3 regions of the Streptomyces sp. NPDC085927 genome follow, and region 3 is predicted to be linked to each of the others. Evidence: riboswitches for the same ligand, from Rfam matches in the RefSeq annotation. Region 3 holds a riboswitch; each other region holds the start of a gene.
What was found. Region 3 has a riboswitch for thiamine pyrophosphate ahead of thiO (glycine oxidase ThiO). Riboswitches for the same ligand answer to the same signal wherever they lie in the genome.

Region 1: linked by a shared signal. The riboswitch ahead of ACIF80_RS31845 (thiamine ABC transporter substrate binding subunit) and the one ahead of thiO (glycine oxidase ThiO) in region 3 are both predicted to bind thiamine pyrophosphate.
Region 2: linked by a shared signal. The riboswitch ahead of thiC (phosphomethylpyrimidine synthase ThiC) and the one ahead of thiO (glycine oxidase ThiO) in region 3 are both predicted to bind thiamine pyrophosphate.

The regions. Positions count from the first base shown of each region.
Region 1 covers NZ_JBITSN010000017.1:62,305-67,722, forward strand. Annotated here, with positions in the region: gene ACIF80_RS31835 (ABC transporter ATP-binding protein) at 1-466, opposite strand, end outside; gene ACIF80_RS31840 (ABC transporter permease) at 467-2,068, opposite strand; gene ACIF80_RS31845 (thiamine ABC transporter substrate binding subunit) at 2,116-3,198, opposite strand; TPP riboswitch at 3,283-3,388, opposite strand; gene rlmN (23S rRNA (adenine(2503)-C(2))-methyltransferase RlmN) at 3,437-4,543, opposite strand; gene ACIF80_RS31855 (phosphatidate cytidylyltransferase) at 4,830-5,418, opposite strand, start outside.
Region 2 covers NZ_JBITSN010000006.1:473,064-478,481, reverse strand. Annotated here, with positions in the region: gene ACIF80_RS19475 (IclR family transcriptional regulator C-terminal domain-containing protein) at 1-184, shown strand, start outside; gene ACIF80_RS19470 (SsgA family sporulation/cell division regulator) at 283-717, shown strand; gene ACIF80_RS19465 (YibE/F family protein) at 954-2,591, opposite strand; TPP riboswitch at 2,866-3,054, shown strand; gene thiC (phosphomethylpyrimidine synthase ThiC) at 3,047-4,861, shown strand; gene ACIF80_RS19455 (VWA domain-containing protein) at 4,951-5,418, shown strand, end outside.
Region 3 covers NZ_JBITSN010000002.1:562,231-567,648, forward strand. Annotated here, with positions in the region: gene pknB (Stk1 family PASTA domain-containing Ser/Thr kinase) at 1-1,194, opposite strand, end outside; gene ACIF80_RS07515 (thiazole synthase) at 1,396-2,190, opposite strand; gene thiS (sulfur carrier protein ThiS) at 2,193-2,429, opposite strand; gene thiO (glycine oxidase ThiO) at 2,426-3,604, opposite strand; TPP riboswitch at 3,602-3,713, opposite strand; gene ACIF80_RS07530 (hypothetical protein) at 3,763-4,113, shown strand; gene ACIF80_RS07535 (NAD(P)/FAD-dependent oxidoreductase) at 4,146-5,387, shown strand.

The DNA of each region.
Region 1 (5,418 bases), on a different contig from region 3:
GCATCAGCAGCCGAGGGCTGGGTGCCAGCGCGCGGGCCAGCGCGACGCGCTGCTGCTCTCCGCCGGACAGGGCGGCCACGGCCCGCTCCCGCGCCCCGGGCAGTCCGACGAGCTCCAGCAACTCCCTTACCCGGTCTGCTTGTTCCCTGCGAGACGCACCGTGCATCCGCAGCCCGAAGGCCACGTTGCCGCCCACGTCCCGCTGCGGGAACAGCTGGTGGTCCTGGAACATCAGCCCGACCCCGCGCCGGTGTGCGGGCACGCCCGCCTGGTCGCGCCCGGCGAGCGAGATCCGTCCCGCGTCGAGGGGCTGCAGTCCGGCCACCGCCCGCAGCAGGGTGGACTTGCCGCTGCCGCTGGGCCCGAGCACGCACACGGTCTCGTGCTCGGCGACCTGGAGATCCACGGCGTCCAGCACCGCGCGCCCGCCGAAGCGGACGGTGGCACCCTCGAGGCTCAACAGCATCTAGAACTCCCCGGATCTGTCGGTCCGCAGCCGCTCGAGGAGCAGCAGCGCCACCGCGCACACGATCATCAGAATCGTCGACAGGGCCATCGCCTGCCCGTAGTTGAGCTCCCCCGGCCGGCCCAGCAGCCGTGCCACGGCCACCGGCAGTGTCGGGTTGTCCGGCCGCGCGATGAACACCGTCGCCCCGAACTCCCCCAGCGACACGGCGAAGGCGAACCCCGCCGCGACGAGTACGGCCCGTCGCACCATCGGCAGGTCCACCTCCCGCCACACCCGCCACGGCGACGCCCCGAGCACCGCCGCCGCCTCCCGCAGCCGCGTGTCCACGGCCCGCAGCACGGGCAGCATGGTCCGTACGACGAAGGGGACACCGACCAGTGCCTGCGCGAGCGGTACCAGGATCCAGGAGGAACGCAGGTCCAGCGGCGGCTCGTCGAGGGCGAGCAGGAACCCGAAGCCGACGGTCACGGCGGACACCCCGAGCGGCAGCATCAGCAGGGCGTCGAAGCCCCGCACCAGCGGTCCCGCGTCCCGCCGGGTGAGCGCGACGGACGCCAGGGTTCCGATCACCACGGCGATGACGGTGGCCGCGACCGCGTACCGCAGGGAGTTGCCGACCGCCTCGATCGGCGCTACCAGGAACACGCCCCCGTCGTCGCGGGTCAGCGCCCGGTAGTGGCCGAGGCCCGCGTCGCCGAAGGACCGTTCCACCAGCACCACGAGCGGCAGGAGCAGCAGGACGGCGACGGTGGCGACGACCCCGGCGAGCAGCGCCCACTGCCCGGTGCCGTGCGGCCGCCGCGCGGTCTGGGAGGCGTCCACCAGCCGCAGCGCGGTCTCCCGCCGCCGTACGGTCCAGGCGTGCAGGGCGAGGATCGCGCCCACCGCGACGAACTGGATCATCGTCAGGACGGCGGCGGTGGACAGGTCGAAGATCTCCGACGTCTGCCGGTAGATCTCCACTTCCAGGGTGGCGAAGGTGGGCCCGCCGAGGATCTGCACCACACCGAACGAGGTGAAGGTGAACAGGAAGACCATCAGCGCGGCGGCGGCCACGGCGGGCGCCAGGGCGGGCAGCGTGACGGTCCGCCAGGCCGTGAACCGGGAGGCGCCGAGCATCCGCGCGGCCTCCTCCTGCCGCGGGTCGAGCTGTCCCCACAGTCCGCCGACGGTGCGCACGACGACGGCGTAGTTGAAGAAGACGTGCGCCAGCAGGATCGCCCACACGGTGGTGTCCAGCCGCAGACCCCACAGCTCGTCGAGGAGCCCGCCGCGCCCCACGAGCGCCATGAACGCCGTACCGACGACGACCGTCGGCAGCACGAACGGGACGGTGACCACGGCCCGCAGCAGCTGTTTGCCGGGGAAGTCGAAGCGGGCGAAGACGTACGCACCGGGCAGGGCGATCAGGAGGGTGAGGGCGGTGGAGACCAGCGCCTGCCAGGTGGTGAACCACAGCACCTGCCGGACGTCGGACTGCGCCAGCACCTCCCCGATCCGCCCGATCTGCCAGACCCCGTCGGTCTTCAGTCCTCGCGCGACGATCGCGGTGACGGGGTAGGCGAAGAAGACGGCGAAGAACGCGACGGGCACGGCCATCAGACCGAGCCGCGCCGCGGTCCCACGCCGCCTCGCCGCGGCTCGGCTCACTTCAGTACGAGCGAGGTCCACGACTTGACCCACTGGTCACGGTGGTCGGCGATCTTCGCCGGGTCCATGGTCTCGGGGTTCTTGGCCTGCGGACCGTACTTCGCGAAGTCCTCGGGCACCTGGGCGCCCTCGCGCACCGGGTGGACGAACATGTTCAGCGGCATGTCGTCCTGGAACTCCTTGGTGAGCAGGAAGTCGAGCAGTGCCTTCCCGCCCTCGGGGTTCTTCGCGTTGCTGAGCAGCCCCGCGTACTCGACCTGGCGGAAGCAGGTGCCGTCGGCGACACCGGTGGGAGCGGTCTTCGGCCTCGGGTCGGCGTAGATCACCTCGGCGGGCGGGGAGGAGGCGTAGGACACCACCAGCGGCCGGTCGCCCTTGGCCTGCTTGCCGCCGGCCGAGCCGGAGAACTCCTCGTTGTAGGCCTGCTCCCAGCCGTCGACCACCTTCACGCCGTTGGCCTTGAGCTTCTTCCAGTAATCCGTCCAGCCTTCGTCGCCGTATTTCGCGGCGGTGCCGAGCAGGAAGCCGAGGCCGGGCGAGGAGGTGGAGGCGTTCTCGGTGACGAGGAGGTTCTTGTACTCGGGCTTGATCAGGTCGTCGAAGGTCCGCGGCGGGGCCAGGTCGCGCTCGCTGAACCACTCCTTGTCGTAGTTGACGCAGACGTCACCGGTGTCGACGGGCGTGACCCGGTGGCCGGCCCCGGTGGCCCGGAGCCCGGGAAGGACGAAGTCGGAGTCCTTCGCCTCGTACGGCTGGAACAGCCCGTTGTCGAGGGCTCGGGACAGCAGGGTGTTGTCCACGCCGAAGAAGACGTCGCCCTGGGGGTTGTCCTTGGTCAGGATCGCCTTGTTGACGGCCTGCCCGGCGTCGCCGTCCTCCAGGACCCTGAGCTTGTAGCCGGACTCCTTCTCGAAGGCGGCGACGACGTCCTTGGACGCGGCCCACGAGTTGTGGCTGACGAGGGTCACGGTCTTCGACCCGCCGTCGCTCCTGCCTCCGCCGTCGGACGAGCCGCAGGCGGACAGCGTGACCAGGCCCAGCCCGAGGGCCAGGATCGTGACCTTCTTGGTGATGTTCACCGGTTTTTTCCTCCTGGGGGTGACCAGGAAGAGACGCGGCCCTGCCCGGGACCCCTCACAGGTGTCCCGGGCAGGGCGCAACAGCTCGAGTGATGACCGATCTCCCTACCCAGAATGACCTGGGCGAGGTTCGGAGGGTCTGCGGCCGATGCCGCACTCTCAGCGCTGTGGCGCTCCCCTGTCGGAAAATGAACGTGTGGTTACCCGGTATGCAGTTGTCGTCCTTGTGCCGGCCAGGCTACCTCTCGCTCGCGGCGAGCTGACCACAGGCCCCGTCGATCTCCTGTCCACGGGTGTCCCGGACCGTCACCGGCACACCGTGCGCGGCGATCGCGTCCACGAACGCCTTCTCGTCCTCGGGCCGCGAGGCGGTCCACTGGGAACCGGGCGTCGGGTTGAGCGGGATCAGGTTGACGTGCACCGGCTTGCCCCTGAGCAGCCGCCCGAGCCGGTCACCGCGCCACGCCTGGTCGTTGATGTCCCGGATCAGCGCGTACTCGATGGACAGCCGCCGCCCGGACCTGGCCGCGTACTCGAACCCGGAGTCCAGGACCTCGCGCACCTTCCACCGCGTGTTCACCGGGACGAGGGTGTCGCGCAGTTCGTCGTCGGGCGCGTGCAGGGAGATGGCCAGGCGGCACTTGAAGCCCTCGTCGGAGAACCGGTTGATCGCCGGCACGAGCCCGACCGTCGACACGGTGATCCCGCGCTGGGACAGCCCGAGGCCGTCCGGCTCGGGGTCGGTCAGGCGGCGGATGGCGCCCACGACCCGGTTGTAGTTGGCGAGCGGCTCGCCCATCCCCATGAAGACGATGTTGCTCAGCCGTGCCGGTCCGCCGGGAACCTCCCCGTCCCGCAGCGACCGCATCCCGTCCACGATCTGGTGCACGATCTCCGCGGTGGACAGGTTCCGGTCGAGACCGGCCTGCCCGGTCGCGCAGAACGGGCAGTTCATGCCACAGCCCGCCTGCGAGCTGATGCACATCGTCACCCGGTCCGGGTACCGCATGAGCACCGACTCGACGAGGGTTCCGTCGAACATCTTCCACAGCGTCTTGCGGGTGGTGCCCTGGTCGGTGGACAGATGCCGGACGACCGTCATCAGCTCGGGAAGCAGCGCCTCCCGCAGCTTGGCCCGGGACCCGGCGGGAATGTCGGTCCACTGCTCCGGATCGTGCGCGTACCGCGCGAAGTAGTGCTGCGAGAGCTGCTTGGCCCGAAACGGCTTCTCACCGGCCGCTGCGACCGCCTCCTTGCGCTCGGCGGGCGTGAGGTCGGCAAGGTGCCGCGGCGGCTTCTTGGATCCGCGCGGCGCGACAAAGGTCAGTTCTCCGGGCTTAGGCATGGCTGTACCAGTGTCGCAGATCCATTGGGGTGACCGCGCGGACCGGCCGCGGGGCCCCGGACCGCCTGGGACGTCCTGCCGAAGTCTCTCCGGCAAAGCCCTTCCAGGACGGCGCGAGCCCCCGCGTCCGACAGGGCGCGGGGGCTCGAAGGGTGCCGGGGCCGACCGGGTCAGCTCCCGACGAAGACCACCGGCAGCCGGCCACCGAGGCCGTCGGCAGCAGGGAGTCCGGGCGGTCCTGCTGTGTCCCTGTGCGGCCGGCGCCGCGCGGCGCCGTGACCTTCCCTCACCCGGACCCGACGAAGACCACCAGCAGCAGCCACACCACCGGCGCCGTCGGCAGCAGGGAGTCCAGGCGGTCCATGATGCCGCCGTGACCGGGCAGCAGGGTGCCCATGTCCTTGATGCCGAGGTCCCGCTTGATCATGGACTCGCCCAGGTCGCCGAGGGTGGCGCTGACCGAGACCGCGAGCCCGAGCAGCAGCCCCTGCCACCAGGTGCCGTCGTCGATCAGGAACTGCATGCACAGCGCACCCGCCACCATGGCGAACCCGACCGCGCCCAGCAGGCCCTCGCGGGTCTTGCCGGGGCTGATGCGCGGAGCGAGCTTGTGCGTGCCGAAGCGCCAGCCGACGGCGTACGCACCGGTGTCGGCGACGACCGTGATCACTATGAACGTCAGTACCCGCCAGGGCCCGTCGTCCGCGGCCAGCATCATCGACACGAAGGTCGCCAGGAACGGCACGTAGAACGCGGCGAAGACCCCCGCCGTGACGTCCCTGAGGTAGTTCTCGGGCGGTTGGGCCATCCGCCAGACCAGCACCGCCAGCGCGGTGAGCGCCATCGCGATCCACGCGCCGTCGCTGCCCCACACG
Region 2 (5,418 bases), on a different contig from region 3:
GCGTCAGGAGTACGCGCTGGGGACGGTGTGCGCGGCCGTGCCGATCACGGCCGGTGCCACGGCCGCGACGATCGCCGTCTCCCTGCCGGTTCATCAGGTCCATCGGCTGCACCCCGCCGCTCAGCAGTTGCAAGCGGAAGTGGGCCGTCTGCTGGGGCCGTTGGCACCCTCTATCAGTATCTGAAAACTCACTCCTTGTGATTCGCTGTGCACGTTGAGCAAGATTCATCCAGTGTCAGGGGTCCATTCCCGGCCGGTCCGTAGCGAATGACGGGGTAGGCGATGCGCGAGTCCGTGCAGGCAGAGGTCATGATGAGCTTTCTCGTGTCGGAGGAGCTGTCCTTCCGTATCCCGGTGGAGCTCCGCTACGACACCTGTGATCCCTACGCCGTACGGTTGACCTTCCATCTTCCCGGTGACGCGCCGGTGACCTGGGCGTTCGGCCGGGAGCTGCTGATCGACGGGGTGGGCAGACCGTGCGGTGAGGGCGACGTACGCGTTTCACCGGTCGACCCCGACGCCCTGGGCGAGGTGCTGATCCGGCTTCAGGTCGGAGGTGACCACGCGCTGTTCCGTTCGTCCACGGCGCCCCTCGTGGCCTTCCTCGATCGCACCGACAAACTGGTACCGCTGGGCCAGGAGGGGGCGCTCGCCGACTTCGACGCCCATCTCGACGACGCACTGGACCGCATCCTGGCGGAGCAGAGCGCCGGTTGAGGCGTTCCGCATCCGGCCATCCTGTGGCGGAACCCTTCACCGTGTTCCGCCAGATCATGCAGGAACGCTTCCGCAGTGGTGACCGAGCGGATTCGGTGCCGGATTGACCGGCAGACGGCAGACGGTGGTCGACGGTTGACTACCGACTACCGACTACCGACTGCCGGAGGGCGGGTTGCCGGGAGAGCGGCCGCGGACGATCGGAAGTCGGCGGCGCGCGGACCGGCGCCGCGGGGTCAGCGCTTCCGGCGCCTGCCCCGACCGCCGCGTGCCGGAGCCGACCGGACGCCTTCCTCGGCCGCCGCCTGCGCGGCCGGGCGGTCGGCCGAGACCACCAGGGCGGCCAGCACCGTGGTGACCGGCACTGAAGCCACCAGACCGATCGAGCCGATCAGCGTACGCACGATCTCCTCCGCCACCAGCTCGCTGTTGGCGACCGTGCCCACGCTGCTCTGCGCGATGGAGAACAGCAGCAGCAAGGGCAGCGCGGCGCCCGCGTAGGCGAGCACCAGAGTATTGACGACGGACGCGATGTGGTCGCGGCCGATGCGGATGCCCGCGCGATACAGCCCGCGCCAGCCCATCGACGGGTTGGCCTCGTGCAATTCCCATACGGCCGACGTCTGCGTGACCGTCACGTCATCGAGCACACCGAGCGATCCGATGATGACACCGGCCAGCAGCAGGCCGCTCATGTCGATGTCCGGGTAAAGGCCGTGGATCAGACCGGTGTTGTCGTCGGTGTCGCCGGTCAGCGCCGCCCAGCTGATGAAGACCGAGCCCAGAAAACCGATCAGCAACAACGAGATCAGGGTGCCGAGAACGGCCACGGAGGTGCGCGCCGACAGTCCGTGGCAGAGATACAGGGCCTGCAGCATGATGGCGCTCGCCCCTACCACCGCCACGACCAGGGGGTTCGAACCCTGCAGGATCGCGGGCAGGATGAAGAAGTTCAGCACCAGGAAACTGACCGCCAGCGCGACCAGTGCCATCACACCGCGCAGCCGTCCGACAGCGACGACGGCGACCGCGAAAATGCCGGCGAGCAGGCCCAGCGGTACGCGCCGGTTCACATCCGCCACCGAGTACTGGAGGTCCTTCGGTGCGGAGGGCTCGTAGGCGACCACGACCTCCTGGCCCTCGCTCAGCTGCCGTGACTGGTCCGGCTGCACGATCTCGGTGAAGGTGCGGCCCACATCGTCGCCGGTGTCGACCCGGATCGTCGCTTTCTTGCACGTGCCGTCCGCCTGCTGCTGAGCGGAGGACCCCTCGGCCGTCGAGGTGTCACCGGTCGGGACGCCCCCGGACGCGTTGACGGACGAACAGCTCACCTCGACCACCTTGGTGACCGTGGCCTGCTGCGTCTGCCGGTCGAAACCGACGCCGGTCCGTTCGTGATCGGGCGTGCCACCCGGCCACAGCACCGCGAGGCCGATCAGCACCGCCGCGCCGAACGGGATGAGGACCGCCGCGATGACCTTGCGCAGGTGCTTCGAGACGGGAGCGGCCGGACCGTGGCTGTGACTGTGCCCGTGCGCGTGGCCGTGCCCACCGTCGTCGCCCGGACCATGCCCGTGCCCGCCGCCCGGAGGCGGACCGCCGTGCCCGCCGCCCGAATTCGGGCCGTCGCCGGAGTTCGGGCCACGTCCACGGCCGCCGGCACCGAGGCCCGGGCTGTGGGCATGACCCGGACCGTGGTCCCGGCCGCGGGCTCGACCTTGCCCCTGCCCTTCTTGCCCCTGTCCATGGCCCGGGCCCGGCCGGCCCGCGCCGGGCCCGGGAGCCCGACCGGGTGGTCCGAAAGCCGGGTTTACGGGCCCCGGGCCGGTGGGCCCGTCGGAGCCTCTGGAACCAGGGCCTCCAGGGCCGGGCAGGTGGTTCTGTGTCGCCGGCGCCTCGCCGGGGCCGTGTCCACGCCCGAACCAGTCTTCGGAGCCGGGGCCGTCTCCCTGAACGCCCCCATGGCCCGGGCCGGTGCCGGCTGCGGGTCCTCTGCCACGGCCGCCGCCGATTCGGGCGCCGGGGCCACGTGACGGTTCGGGCGGCGGGTACGGGGGAGGTTGCGTCGAGGTCACCGCCTGATCATCGCAAGAACAATGAAGGCCCTCTGTTCACCGCGCCAGGATTCCCGCTAGCGTGGAGGCACCTTTTTGTACACGCGGGAGCTCGGAGCACCGGGCTGAGAGGGCGCTGACCTCCGTCCCAGCGATGTTTCACATGAAACACCACTTGTCCGAGTGATGTTTCACACGGAACGTCGACAGACGGAAGCCGCTGCGCCGACCGCTGAACCTGTTACCGGGTAATGCCGGCGTAGGGAGTAGGTCTCATGACCAACAAGGATGCACGCACGCCTGTCTCCACTCAGAATCCGACGGAAGCGTCGGCGGGGGAGGAGGCCGGGAAGTCCATCGGCTGGCACAAGGCGTACGTCGAGGGCACACGCCCCGACCTGCGGGTGCCGGTCCGTCAGGTGCACCTCACCAACGGGCAGTCGGTCACGCTGTACGACACCTCGGGCCCGTACACCGACCCCCTGGTCGTCACCGATGTGCGCAGAGGGCTGACGCCGGTGCGGGAGAACTGGATCATCGCGCGCGGTGACACCGAGGAGTACGCGGGCCGTCCGGTCCGTCCCGAGGACGACGGGATCAGGCACACCTCTCCGCGCGGTGGACTGCGCAATCTCGACGCGGTGTTCCCGGGCCGGCCCCGTCAGCCGCGCCGGGGCCGCGAGGGCGGGGCGGTCACGCAGCTGGCGTACGCGCGCCGCGGTGAGGTCACGCCCGAGATGGAGTACGTGGCCATCCGGGAGAACGTATCGCCGGAGGTCGTGCGTGAGGAGATCGGGGCAGGCCGCGCGGTGCTGCCCGCCAACGTCAACCACCCGGAGGCCGAGCCGATGATCATCGGCAAGCGGTTCCTGGTGAAGGTCAACGCCAACATCGGCAACTCCGCGGTGACCTCCTCCATCGAGGAGGAGGTGGAGAAGATGACCTGGGCGACCCGCTGGGGCGCCGACACGGTCATGGACCTGTCCACCGGCCGCAACATCCACACCACCCGGGAGTGGGTGCTGCGCAACTCCCCCGTCCCCATCGGCACCGTGCCGCTCTACCAGGCGCTGGAGAAGGTCGACGGCAGGGCCGAGGAGCTGACCTGGGAGATCTACAAGGACACCGTCGTCGAGCAGGCCGAACAGGGTGTGGACTACATGACGGTCCACGCGGGCGTACGGCTGGCGTACGTGCCGCTCACCGCCCACCGCAAGACGGGCATCGTCTCGCGCGGCGGCTCGATCATGGCGGCGTGGTGCCTGGCGCACCACAAGGAGTCGTTCCTGTACGAGAACTTCGAGGAACTCTGCGAGATCCTCGCGGCGTACGACGTCACGTACTCGCTCGGTGACGGTCTCCGGCCGGGTTCGATCGCCGACGCCAACGACGAGGCGCAGTTCGCGGAGTTGCGCACGCTCGGGGAACTCAACCGGATCGCCAGGCGTTTGAATGTGCAGACCATGATCGAGGGCCCGGGGCATGTCCCGATGCACAAGATCAAGGAGAACATCGACCTTCAGCAGGAGATCTGCGATGAAGCCCCGTTCTATACGCTCGGCCCGCTGACGACGGACGTCGCGCCCGCGTACGACCACATCACCTCCGGTATCGGTGCGGCGATGATCGCCTGGTGGGGTACGGCCATGCTCTGCTACGTCACGCCCAAGGAGCACCTGGGCCTGCCGGACCGCGACGACGTCAAGACCGGCGTCATCACCTACAAGATCGCCGCCCATGCCGCCGACGTCGCCAAGGGGCATCCGGGGGCACAGGAGTGGGACGACGCCCTGTCCGACGCGCGCTTCGAGTTCCGGTGGGAGGACCAGTTCAACCTGGCTCTCGACCCGGACACGGCACGGGAGTTCCACGACGAGACGCTTCCGGCGGAGCCCGCGAAGACGGCGCACTTCTGCTCGATGTGCGGGCCGAAGTTCTGCTCCATGAAGATCAGCCGGAGCATCACGGAGCGGTTCGGCGGGACCTCGGCGGAGGGTGCGTCGGCCGAGGAGATCGCCGAGGGGATGCTGCGGAAGTCGAAGGAGTTCGCCGAGGCGGGCAACCGTGTGTACCTGCCGTTGACGGACTGAACGAACGAGCGGACCGAAGGAACAAAGGGGCGGGCCGTTCGGGCCCGCCCTCTCCTCTCCCGGGCGGATGGGTCGGCAGACTGGATGTCATGACAGCGAGATCAATGAGCAAGGGGTCCAACCTTCCCGTCGACGCCCAGGTGGTGCGCGTCGAGCTCGCTTGGGCCGCCGGGACCGGTGTGCCCGACATCGACGGGTCGGCTCTGCTGCTCACGGAGGGCGGGCGGGTGCGGGACGACGGAGACTTCGTCTTCTACAACCAGCCGCGGCACACCTCCGGCGCCGTGACGCACCTGGGGAAGCGGAGCGCCGCCGGCGCCGCGACCGACACGGTCGAGGTGGACCTGCGCCGGCTGGAACCGGCCGTCGAGCGAGTCGTGCTGTGCGCGTCGTCCGACGGCGGGACGTTCGGCCAGGTGCCGGGACTGGTGCTCAGGCTGCTCGACGCCGGTACGGGGGCCGAGATCGCGCGGTTCGACATGGTGGCCGGGACGGAGACCGCGTTCATCGGGGGCGAGCTGTACCGGCGGCAGGGAAAGTGGAAGTTCCGCGCGGTG
Region 3 (5,418 bases):
CGAGTTGATGTACCAGACGCCCGCTCCGGCCCCCAGGACCAGCAGCACCACGACGACGATCGTCATCGGGCCGCGCAGCAGCGCCGGAGCGCGCAGCCCCGGTCCGCGCCGGGGCGGCAGCGGCGCCGGGGTCCGGAGCCGGCTGGTGCGGTGGCGGGGGTCGGCACCGCCGCCGTGCCCCCGCTGCCCGTCGTCCTCGTCGACGGGCAGCGGGCGGGACGGGGGTCCCCCCGCGCGGGCGAAGCCGGGCGTGGGGGAGGTCAGCGCGCGCGGGATGACGCTCGTACGGTCGTCCGCGTTGTGGTGCTCCGACGACAGCGCCTGGGGCGGTACCGCGTCCAGCTCGGCCGCGTCGAGGCCGCCGCGGGCCTCGCGGACCTGTGCGAGCAGCGCCACCGCGTCGTACGGACGGACCTCCGGGTTGCGCGCGGTCGCCGACGCGACCAGCTCGTCCAGCCCGTACGCCAGACCGGGGACGACGGCCGACGGCGGCGGCACGTCGTCGTGCAGATGCTTGTAGAGCACGATCGCGGGGGAGTCGCCCTCGTGCGGCCGCTCGCCGGTCAGCATCTCGTAGAGCAGGATGCCGCACGCGTAGACGTCCACGCGGGGGTCGGCGGTACCGCTCTCGATCTGCTCCGGTGCCAGGTAGGAGACCGTGCCCAGCACGGAGCCGGTGGTGTTCGTCACCGTGCCCACGCCCCGGACCAGGCCGAAGTCGGCGACCTTGACCCGGCCGTCGTCCCCTATCAGGACGTTCTCCGGCTTCATGTCACGGTGCACGAAACCGGCCCGGTGCGCGGCACCGAGCGCGGCCAGCATCGGCTCCAGGATGTCCAGCGCGGCGCGCGGCTGCAGCGCCCCGCGCTCGCGCAGCACGTCCCGCAGGGTGCAGCCGGCGATGTACTCCATCGCCAGGTACACGTACCCCCGGTCGGTGCCCTGGTCGAAGACCTGCACCACGTTCGGATGGTCCAGACGGGCCGCCGACTTCGCCTCGCGGATGAACCGGTCGACGAAGGAGCCGTCGGCGGCGAGCGCCGGGTGCATCACCTTGAGCGCGAGCACGCGGTCGAGGCGGGTGTCCACGGCCCGGTAGACCGTGGCCATCCCGCCGACCGCGATACGCGCCTCGACGCGATACCGACCGTCGAGCACCTGCCCGACCAGAGGGTCCTGAAGGGTCGTGTCCACGCAGCGAGTCTACGAGCAGCCGCCGACACCCCCGACCGCTTCGTCGCGGATCGGTCCGCGACTGCAGCCGACCTGTGACGCAACCCACGCAGCCCGGGACGGGTGCGATCACGGGCGCACCCCCACGAGAAGCCCCGGCCTCCCGGCCGACCGGAAACGGGCGGTGCGTGGGCGGAGAACGACCCGGCGACGGCGGCCCCCTCAGAACGCGGGCCGCTCCGGATCCAGCGCGGCGAGGCCTTCCGCGGGAGACGACGCCTCGGCGAAGTGCCGCCGCGGGATCCGCCCCGCCCGCCGGGCCAGCCGCCCCGCCTCCACCGCACCGCGCATGGCGGCAGCCATCAGCACCGGCTCCTGCGCCCGCGTCACCGCCGAGGCGAGCATCACCCCCGCGCACCCCAGTTCCATCGCCAGCGCCGCGTCCGACGCCGTACCGGCGCCCGCGTCCAGGATCACCGGCACGCGCGCGTGCTGCGTGATCAGCTCGAAGTTGTGCGGGTTGCGGATGCCGAGCCCCGACCCGATCGGTGACCCGAGCGGCATGATCGCCGCACAGCCGGCGTCCTCCAGTTTCCGCGCCAGCACCGGGTCGTCATTGGTGTACGGCAGCACCGTGAACCCGTCGTCGACCAGCGTCTGAGCCGCCTCCAGCAGCTCGATCGGGTCCGGCAGCAGGGTGCGCTCGTCGGCGATGACCTCCAGCTTGACCAGGTCGGTGCCGAGCGCCTCCCGCGCGAGACGCGCGGTGAGCACCGCTTCGCCGGCGGTGTAGCAGCCCGCCGTGTTCGGCAGCACCCGGATGCCCAGCTTCTCCAGCACCGACAGGACCGAGCCGTGCACCGAGGGGTTCACCCGCCGCATCGCGACGGTCGTCAGCTCCGTACCGGACGCCACCAGCGCCCGCTCCAGCACGTCGAGGCTGGGCGCCCCGCCGGTCCCCATGATCAGCCGGGACGTGAAGGACGTACCGCCGAGAACGAACGGATCGTCGGCCATGGTCAGCCTCCTTGGACGGCGGTCAGGACTTCCACCCGGTCCCCCTCGGAGAGGGACGTGAGCGGCCATCGCGCGCGCGGGACGACGGTTTCGTTGAGGGCGGCGGCCACCCCGGAGGGAGCCGGGGTCAGGGTGGCGACCAGCGCGTCGAGCGCCGTGCCGGAAGCCACCTCGCGCGGCTCCCCGTTGACGGAGACGGTGACGGTGGTGCCGGTCGTGGCATTCGCCGGATCGTTCATGCGGGCTGCTCCGTGAGTGCGGCGGCGGTGAACCGCAGGGGGGTGAAGGGGCGGGCCTCGGCCGGGAGCCCACCGGTGGTCAGGACCTCGGCCAGGACGTCGCCCGTGACCGGCGTGAGCAGTACGCCGTTGCGGTGGTGCCCGGTCGCGAGGACCAGCCCCGCCAGCGCGGACGGGCCGAGCAGCGGCGCGTTGTCGGGGGAGCCGGGGCGCAGCCCGGCCCGGGTCTCGGTGAGCGGCAGTTCGGTGATCCCGGGGACGAGTGCGTGGGCGTCGCGCAGCAGTTCGTACACCCCGCCCGCGGTGACGGTCGTGTCCCAGCCCTGTTCCTCGCTGGTCGCCCCGATCACCAGCTCCCCGTTCTCGCGCGGCACCAGGTACACATGGCTGCCGCGCACCACCGCGCGTACCGTCCGGCTCAGGAACGGGCCGAACCGGTCCGGCATCGCGAGCCGGACCACCTGCCCCTTCACGGGACGTACCGGAGGCAGCACGTCCGCCGGGATCCCCGCGAGCCGACCGCTGAGGCTGCCCCCGGCGAGCACCACCTGCCCGGCGCTCAGCCCGGTGCCGTCGGCGGTGACCACACCCGTGGCCCGCTCCCCGGCGACGGTGAGCCGCTCGGCCCACGCGCGGCGCACTTCCACTCCCGCCCGCTCGCAGGCGGTCACCAGCGCGGCCGCCAGGCGCCGGGGGTCGATCTGGTGGTCGCCGTCCACCCGCAGCCCGCCGCGCACACCCGGTGCGAGCATCGGCTCCAGACGTCGGCACTCCCGTCCGGACAGCCACTGCGCGTCGAGCCCGGACCGCTGCTGCAGGACGTGCAGTTCACGCAGGTGAGCGCGGTCGTCGGCGTCCAGCGCGACCGCGAGCGTGCCGCAGCGGCGGTAGCCGAGGTCATGGCCGGCGGCCTCGGTGAGCTCGGCCGCGAAGTCGGGATAGCGGCGCGCGGAGGCGAGGTTCAGACCGAGCAGGGTCTGCTCGCCGTAGTGCAGTTCGGTGACGGCGGCCAGCATCCCGGCGGCCACCCGGGCGGCGCCGGCACCCGGCTCGGGGTCCAGCACGGTCGTGGACAGCCCGCGCTGCGCGGCCCGCCAGGCCGTGACCAGGCCGATGATCCCGCCCCCGACGACGAGGACGTCGGGGGAGCGCTGCGAGGTGTGTGTGGGCGGCATGGGCGTCCAGCCCCTCCCTTCGCCGGCATGACCCGGATCAGGTTCATACGGTCGGAGGCCGCCAGCCTCCCTCTCAGCCCGGTGCGTCCGGGCTCCCGCGAGTGTCTTACGTTGGCCACCCTAGCCTCCGGATCAACGAACGTGTAGGGAGTCTTCGCATGGCTGGTTCGCTCGACGGTCTCGTCCTCGCCCCCGTCGCCGACCAGGCGCCGGGCCAGGTCGGAACCCGCACCCGGTTCGCGTACCACGAGCGGGACGGCGAGATCTGGGCCGAGTACGCGGGCGGTGACGTCGTCCGCGGACACCTGGTGGGTACCCGGGAGGGGGACCGGCTGGACTTCCGGTACGTGCAGCTCAAGCGCGACGGCACCACCTCCTGCGGACACTGCGGGTCCACGGTCGTGGAACTGCCCGACGGGCGGGTGCGGCTGGAGGAGACCTGGGAGTGGGAGTCGCAGCCGGGCAGCGGCACCAGCGTGGTGGAACAGCTCACGGCTCCCGAGGACTGACCGGCCACCGGACGGGTGTCTATGGTGATCAGGTGAGTGAGCAGACGCAGGAACGGGGACCGTCCGGACCGCGGCGCGTGGTGGTGACGGGGGCCGGGATGGCCGGCGTACAGACCGCCGTCGCCCTCCGGGAGCAGGGCTTCACCGGCACCGTGACACTGATCGGCGCCGAACCCCACCAGCCGTACGACCGGCCGCCCCTGTCCAAGGCGGTGCTGCTCGGCACGGCGGAGAACTCCGCCTTCGACGTCGACTTCGAGGCGCTCGGCATCGAACTGCGGCTCGGCTGCGAGGTGTTCGGGCTGCGCCCCGCCGACCACGAGCTGGACACGGAGGCCGGGCCGGTCCCCTACGACGTCCTGGTCGTCGCGACCGGCGCCGAACCGGTCCGGCTGCCGGGCGCGGAGGGGGTTCCGGGCGTCCATCTGCTGCGCACCCTGGACGACGTCGAACGACTGCGGCCGGTGCTCGCGCGCCGGCAGGACATCGTGGTCGTCGGCGCCGGCTGGATCGGCGCGGAGTTCGCCACGGCGGCGCGCGAGGCGGGCTGCGCGGTCACCGTCGTGGAGGCCGCCGGCCGGCCGCTGGCCGAGGCGCTGCCCGCCGAGGCGACCGCCCCGATGACCGCCTGGTACGACGACGCGGGAGTGGTGCTGCGGACGCACGCGCGCGTGGAGCGCGTCGAACCCGGCGCGGTGGTGCTCGACGACGGCTCGCGGCTGCCCGCGGACGCCGTCGTCGTCGGTATCGGCGCCCGCCCCGCCACCGCCTGGCTGGCCGGCTCGGGGGTCGAGCTCGGCGAGCACGGCGAGGTGGTCGCCGACGCCCGCCTGACGACCTCCGTGCCGGACGTGTACGCGGTGGGCGACTGCGCGTCCTTCCCCTCGAGGCGGTACGGCGAACGCCTGCTGGTGCATCACTGGGACAACGCCCTCCAGGGCCCGCGCACGGTCGCGGCGAACATCATCGGGTCGGCCACCGGTGAGCCCCCGGCGGTGTACGACCCGGTGCCGTACTTCTGGTCCGAGCAGTTCGGACGCTTCGTCCAGTACGCCGGACACCACGCGGACGCCGACCGGACGGTGTGGCGCGGGGAGGCCGACGGCCCGGCGTGGACGGTCTGCTGGCTCCGCGCGTCCCGGCTGGTCGCGCTGCTGGCGGTGGGCCGCCCCCGCGACCTGGCCCAGGGGCGCCGGCTGATCGAGGCGGGCACGGTGATGGACGAGACGCTGCTGGCCGACCCGGCACGACCCCTGAAGTCGGCGAAGGCGTGAGCTTTTGGTTTCCCGGTTTCCCGGTTTCCCG